3 regions of the Streptomyces sp. V3I7 genome follow, and region 1 is predicted to be linked to each of the others. Evidence: riboswitches for the same ligand, from Rfam matches in the RefSeq annotation. Region 1 holds a riboswitch; each other region holds the start of a gene.

The links. A riboswitch is a leader RNA that binds a small molecule or an ion and turns the genes downstream of it on or off. The one in region 1 is predicted to bind thiamine pyrophosphate.
Region 2: it holds a riboswitch for thiamine pyrophosphate, as region 1 does, so the genes downstream of both, thiO (glycine oxidase ThiO) here and QFZ74_RS22920 (thiamine ABC transporter substrate binding subunit) in region 1, are expected to answer to the same signal.
Region 3: it holds a riboswitch for thiamine pyrophosphate, as region 1 does, so the genes downstream of both, thiC (phosphomethylpyrimidine synthase ThiC) here and QFZ74_RS22920 (thiamine ABC transporter substrate binding subunit) in region 1, are expected to answer to the same signal.

What each region holds. Positions count from the first base shown of each region.
Region 1 covers NZ_JAUSZK010000001.1:4,875,562-4,877,818, reverse strand. Annotated here, with positions in the region: gene QFZ74_RS22925 (iron ABC transporter permease) at 1-231, opposite strand, end outside; gene QFZ74_RS22920 (thiamine ABC transporter substrate binding subunit) at 270-1,361, opposite strand; TPP riboswitch at 1,444-1,551, opposite strand; gene rlmN (23S rRNA (adenine(2503)-C(2))-methyltransferase RlmN) at 1,638-2,257, opposite strand, start outside.
Region 2 covers NZ_JAUSZK010000001.1:1,727,795-1,730,051, forward strand. Annotated here, with positions in the region: gene QFZ74_RS08165 (NAD(P)/FAD-dependent oxidoreductase) at 1-767, opposite strand, end outside; TPP riboswitch at 935-1,048, shown strand; gene thiO (glycine oxidase ThiO) at 1,046-2,233, shown strand; gene thiS (sulfur carrier protein ThiS) at 2,230-2,257, shown strand, end outside.
Region 3 covers NZ_JAUSZK010000001.1:3,327,562-3,329,818, forward strand. Annotated here, with positions in the region: gene thiC (phosphomethylpyrimidine synthase ThiC) at 1-1,021, opposite strand, end outside; TPP riboswitch at 1,014-1,191, opposite strand; gene QFZ74_RS15460 (YibE/F family protein) at 1,263-2,257, shown strand, end outside.

The DNA of each region.
Region 1 (2,257 bases):
GCCGAGCCGCGCGAACACGTACGCGCCGGGCAGCGCGAGAAGCAGGGTGAGCGCGGTGGAGGCCAGCGCCTGCCAGGTGGTGAACCACAGCACGTGCCGGATGCCGGGCTGCGCCACGACGTCCGCGATCCGCCCGAACTGCCAGACACCGTCGGCCTTGAGCCCGCGCGCGACGATCGCGGTGACGGGCCAGGCGAAGAAGACGGCGAAGAACGCGACCGGCCCGGCCATGAGTCCGAGCCGTGCCGCGTTCCCCCGCCTCGTGGCCGCTACTTGAGTACGAGCGACGTCCACGACTTGACCCACTGGTCGCGGTTGGCGGCGATCCGGTCGGGCGCCATGGTCTGCGGAGTCTTGGCCTGCGGGCCGTACTTCTGGAACTCCGCGGGGACCTGGGCCCCCTTGACCACGGGGTAGACGAACATGTTGAGCGGCATGTCGTTCTGGAACTCGCGGCTCAGCAGGAAGTCCAGCAGCGCCTTGCCGCCCTTGGTGTTGCGGGCGTTGCTCAGCAGTCCGGCGTACTCGGTCTGCCGGAAGCAGGTGCCGCTCGCCACGCCGGTGGGGGCGGTCTTGGGCTTGGGGTCGGCGTAGATGACCTCGGCGGGCGGGGAGGAGGCGTAGGAGACGACGAGCGGCCGGTCGCCGTGCGCCTTCCTGCCGCCGGCGGAGCCGGAGAACTCCTGGTCGTAGGCCTGCTCCCAGCTGTCGACGACCTTGACGCCGTTGGCCTTGAGCTTCTTCCAGTAGCCCTCCCAGCCCTGGTCGCCGTAGCTCGCGGCGCTGCCGAGCAGGAAGCCGAGGCCCGGCGAGGAGGTGGCGGCGTTCTCGGTGACGAGGAGGTTCTTGTACGCGGGCTTGGCCAGGTCGGCGAAGGACTTCGGCGGGGTCAGCTTGTGCTTGCTGAAGTACGCCTTGTCGTAGTTGACGCAGATGTCGCCGGTGTCGATGGGCGTGACCCGGTGCTTGTCCTCGTCGGCCCGGTACTGAGGCTGGATCAGCTGGGAGCCCTTGGCCTGGTACGGCTGGAACAGCCCGTTGTCGAGGGCGCGGGACAGCAGGGTGTTGTCGACGCCGAAGAGGACGTCGCCCTGCGGGTGGTCCTTGGTCAGGATCGCCTTGTTGACGGCCTGCCCGGCGTCGCCGTCCTTGAGGACGGTGACCTTGTAGCCGGACTGCTTCTCGAAGTCCTTGAGGACGTCCTTGGAGACGGCCCACGAGTCGTGGCTGACGAGGGTGACCGTCTTGGAGCCCGCGGCGCCCTGGTCGGTCTTGTCGTCCTTGCCCGCCGTCGGTCCGCACGCGGACAGCGTGACGAGGCCGAGGCCGACCGCGGCGGCCACGAGGGTTTTGGTGTGCACTGGTTGTCCTCCTGGGGTTGGCCAGGAAGAGACGCGGCGCCCTGTCCCGGCCCCGCGTGGGGGCCGGGACAGGGCGCGACAGCTTGAGTGATGACCGAACTTCCTACCCAGAATGACCTGGGCGAGGTTCAGAGGGTCTGCGGCCTGTGTGCCGCACTCTCAGCGCTGTGGCGCTCCCCTGTCGGAATATGACGATGTATGAAGTTGTACGGCATTGCGCCGCCCTCAGCCTACCGCCAGCCGCTCGCGGGGCCACCACCGCGGGCGCCCCCGGAACTACCGCTCGGTCGCCGCGAGCTGTCCGCAGGCCCCGTCGATCTCCTGACCGCGGGTGTCGCGGACGGTGACGGGCACGCCGTGGGCCGCGATGGCCTCGACGAACGCCTTCTCGTCTTCGGGCCGCGAGGCGGTCCACTTGGAGCCGGGCGTCGGGTTGAGCGGGATGAGGTTGACGTGCACGGGCCTGCCCTTGAGCAGCCGGCCGAGCCGGTCGCCGCGCCACGCCTGGTCGTTGATGTCCCGGATGAGCGCGTACTCGATGGACAGCCGGCGCCCGGACTTCTCGGCGTACTCGAACCCGGCGTCGAGCACCTCGCGCACCTTCCACCGTGTGTTCACGGGGACGAGAGTGTCGCGCAGCTCGTCGTCGGGGGCGTGCAGCGAGATGGCGAGGCGGCACTTGAAGTCCTCGTCGGCGAAGCGGTGGATCGCCGGGACGAGGCCGACGGTCGACACGGTGATGCCGCGCTGCGACAGACCGAGGCCGTCCGGCGCCGGGTCGGTGAGTGCGCGGATGGCACCCACGACGCGCTTGTAGTTGGCGAGCGGCTCGCCCATGCCCATGAAGACGATGTTGGACAGCCGCGCGGGCCCGCCGGGAACGTCGCCGTCCCTGA
Region 2 (2,257 bases), 3.1 Mb from region 1:
CCGACGGCGTACACGTCCGGGGCGGAGGTGCGCAGCCGGTCGTCGGCGACGACCTCGCCGTGCGCGCCGAGTTCGATGCCGGAGCCGGCCAGCCAGGCCGTGGCGGGGCGCGCGCCGATGCCGACGACGACGGCGCCCGCGGGCAGCCGCGCGCCGTCGTCGAGGACGACCGCGCCCTCCTCGACGCGCTCCACGCGCGCGTGGGTGCGCAGGGTGGCGCCACTGTCGGCGTACCAGGCGGTCATCGGCGCGGTCACCTCGGCGGGCAGCGCCTCGGCGAGCGGGCGGTCGGCGGCCTCGACGACGGTGACCGCGCAGCCCGCCTCGCGGGCCGCCGTCGCGAACTCGGCGCCGATCCAGCCGGCGCCGACGACCACGATGTCGTGCTGCCGGGCGAGCACGGGCCGCAGCCGCTCGGCGTCGTCGAGGGTGCGCAGCAGATGGACACCGGGGACGCCCTCCGAGCCGGGCAGGCTGATGGGTGCGGCGCCGGTCGCGAGGACGAGGACGTCGTACGGGACGGGTCCCGCCTCGGTGTCCAGTTCGTGGTCGGCTGGGCGCACGCCCAACGCCTCGCGGCCCAGCAGGAGTTCGATGCCGAGTCCCTCGAAGTCCACGTCGAGGGCCGAGCCCTCCGCCTTGCCGAGCAGGACGGCCTTGGACAGCGGCGGCCGGTCGTACGGCTGGTGCGGCTCCGCCCCGATGAGCGTCACGATGCCGGTGAAGCCCCGTTCGCGCAGGGCGACCGCGGTCTGCACCCCCGCCATCCCCGCCCCGACGACGACCACGCGCCGTCCCTGTGCCGTGTCCGCGTCCCGCGTCTCGTCGCTCACTCGATCACCATAGACAATCCGGATTCCCTCGGTCAGGGGGCGAGCGAGGGCCGGGGGACGTGCTGGCAGGCCTGCGCGGCCGCGGGCTAGGGTGGCGGGGACAACGCACTCGCGGGAGCCCGGACGCACCGGGCTGAGAGGGAGGCTGACGCGGCCTCCGACCGTACGAACCTGATCCGGGTCATGCCGGCGAAGGGAGGGGCTGGACGCCCATGTCGTCACGTACGTCCGACGTGCTCGTCGTCGGAGGCGGGATCATCGGTCTGGTCACGGCCTGGCGTGCCGCGCAGCGCGGCGTGGCCACGGCCGTGGTGGACCCCGGCCCCGGCGGAGGGGCCGCCCAGGTCGCCGCCGGGATGCTGGCCGCGGTCACGGAACTGCACTACGGCGAGCAGACCCTGCTGGCCCTGAACCTGGAATCGGCCCGCCGCTACCCCGACTTCGCCGCCGAGCTCACCGAGCTGACCGGCCTCGGCCTCGGCTACCGCCGGTGCGGCACGCTCGCGGTCGCGCTGGACTCCGACGACCGGGCCCACCTGCGTGAACTGCACGCGCTGCAACAGCGCTCGGGCCTGGAGTCGGTGTGGCTGACCGGCCGGGAGTGCCGGCGCCTGGAGCCGATGCTCGCGCCGGGCGTGCGCGGCGGGCTGCGCGTCGACGGCGACCACCAGATCGACCCGCGCCGGCTGGCCGCGGCCCTGGTCGCCGCCTGCGAGCGCACCGGAGTGGTCTTCCACCGCACGCGCGCCGAGCGCCTCGACGTCATCGGGGACCGGGTCACCGGCGTCACCACGGCGGACGGCACCGCGCTGGCCGCCGGGCAGGTCGTGCTCGCGGCCGGCAGCCTGAGCGGCGAGCTGGCGGGCGTACCGGACGACGTAAGGCCGCCGGTGCGCCCCGTGAAGGGGCAGGTGCTGCGGCTGACCGTGCCGAAGCGGTACGCGCCGTTCCTCAGCCGCACCGTGCGGGCCGTGGTCCGCGGCGGCCAGGTCTATCTGGTGCCGCGCGAGAACGGCGAGCTGGTCGTCGGCGCGACGAGCGAGGAGCTGGGCTGGGACACGACGGTGACCGCGGGCGGCGTGTACGAGCTGCTGCGCGACGCCCACGAGCTCGTGCCCGGCATCACCGAGCTGCCGCTGACCGAGACGCGCGCGGGGCTGCGTCCCGGCTCCCCCGACAACGCGCCGCTGCTCGGCCCGACCGCCCTCGACGGACTGCTGCTGGCCACCGGCCACTTCCGCAACGGCGTCCTGCTCACGCCCGTCACCGGCGACGTCATGGCCCACGTCCTCGCCACCGGCGACCTCCCCCCGGAGGCGCGCCCCTTCACGCCGCGGCGCTTCGACGCCGCCCTCACCCCTGTCTCGCCTGTCTCGTCTGTCTCGGAGCAGCCCGCATGAGCACGCCCGTCACCATCTCCGTCA
Region 3 (2,257 bases), 1.5 Mb from region 1:
GTTCCTCGAAGTTCTCGTAGAGGAATGATTCCTTGTGGTGCGCCAGGCACCACGCGGCCATGATCGAGCCGCCCCGCGAGACGATGCCCGTCTTGCGGTTCGCGGTGAGCGGCACGTACGGCAGGCGCACGCCCGCGTGGACCGTCATGTAGTCCACGCCCTGCTCGGCCTGCTCGATGACCGTGTCCTTGTAGATCTCCCAGGTCAGTTCCTCGGCCTTGCCGTCGACCTTCTCCAGGGCCTGATAGAGCGGCACCGTACCGATGGGAACGGGGGAGTTGCGCAGCACCCACTCGCGGGTGGTGTGGATGTTGCGGCCGGTGGACAAGTCCATGACCGTGTCGGCGCCCCAGCGGGTCGCCCAGGTCATCTTCTCGACCTCCTCCTCGATGGAGGACGTCACCGCCGAGTTGCCGATGTTGGCGTTGACCTTCACCAGGAATCGCTTACCGATGATCATCGGCTCGATCTCCGGGTGGTTGACGTTGGCGGGCAGCACCGCCCGTCCCGCCGCGATCTCCTCGCGGACGACCTCCGGAGAGACGTTCTCGCGAAGCGCCACGAACTCCATCTCGGGCGTGATCTCGCCGCGCTTCGCGTACGCGAGCTGGGTGACCGCGGCCCCGTCACGACCGCGGCGTGGCTGCCGTGGCCGCCCGGGGAAAACCGCGTCCAGGTTGCGCAGTCCGCCGCGTGGCGAGGTGTGCTTGATGCCGTCGTCCTCGGGCCGGACGGGGCGTCCCGCGTACTCCTCGGTGTCGCCTCGGGCTGTGATCCAGTTCTCCCGCAGCGGCGCCAGGCCGCGCCGGACATCGGTCTCGACGTGCGGATCGGTGTACGGGCCGGAGGTGTCGTACAGCGTGACCGACTGCCCGTTGGTGAGATGCACCTGACGGACCGGCACGCGCAGGTCGGGGCGGGAGCCCGCGACATACCCCTTGTGCCAGCCGATGGACTTCCCGGCCTCCGGGGACTGTTCGTCCTGGACGGAGGCAGGCGTGCGTGCGTCCTTGATGGTCATGAGACCTACTCCCTACGCCGGCATTACCCGGTAACAGGTTCGGCGGTCGACGCAGCGGATTCCGTCAGCCGGTGTTCCCTGTGAAACATCACTCGTTCCACGTGAAACATCGCGAATACGGAGGTCAGCGCCCTCTCAGCCCGGTGCTCCGAGCTCCCGCGTGTGCAAAGGTGCCTCCACGCTAGCGTCAATTCGGGCGCGGTGAACAGTGGGCCCCTACCGTTCTTGCGATGATCGGTCGGTGACCACGACGCAGCAGCCTCCGTACCCGCCGCCTGAGCCACCGCGCCGACACGGTCCCGGACCGGGCGACGGACACCAGCACGCGGGCGCGGGACCAGGGGGCGCCCAGGGGCACGGGCAGAGGCACGGGCCCTCAAGCGGCCATGGGCACGACCACGGTCCTGCCGGTGGCCACGGGCACGGACACGGCCCTGCGCCGGGCCGCGGTCACGGCCACTCACACAGTCACAGTCACGGCCCCGCCGCGCCCGTGTCCAAGCATCTGCGCAAGGTCATCGCGGCCATCCTGATCCCGTTCACCGCAGCCGTCGTCGTGGGGCTCGTGGTGCTCTGGCCAGGCGGTGCCCCACCGCACGAGCGCACCGGCGTCGGCTTCGACCGGCAGACGCAGCAGGCCTCGGTCACCAAGGTCGTCGAGGTGAGCTGCAAGTCGGTGAACGCCTCGGGGTCGGCCGCCCCGTCGGGCGATGTCTCCGCTCCCGACGGCAACTCACCCCAGCAGCAGGCGGACGGCATCTGCAAGAAGGCCACCGTCCGCGTCGATACCGGCAAGGACACGGGCCGTACGTTCACGGAGATCGTGCGCCCGGACCAGACGCGCCAGCTGCACGAGGGCCAGAAGGTCGTGGTCGCGTACGAGCCCGCGGCGCCCAAGGAACTCCAGTACGCGGTCACCGATGTGAACCGGCAGTTCCCGATGGCTCTGCTCGCCGGCATCTTCGCGCTCGCCGTCGTGGTGGTGGGCCGGATGCGCGGCGTCATGGCGCTGGTCGCACTCGCCGTCAGCTTCCTGCTGCTGACCCTCTTCATCCTGCCCGCGATCCTGCAGGGCTCGAACCCCCTGCTCGTGGCGGTGGTCGGGTCGAGCGCCATCATGCTGATCGCCCTCTACATGTGCCACGGCCTGTCGGCACGCACGTCGGTGGCGGTCCTGGGCACGCTCGTCTCGCTGTCGCTGATCGGCGTCCTCGGCTCGGGATTCATCGGCTGGGC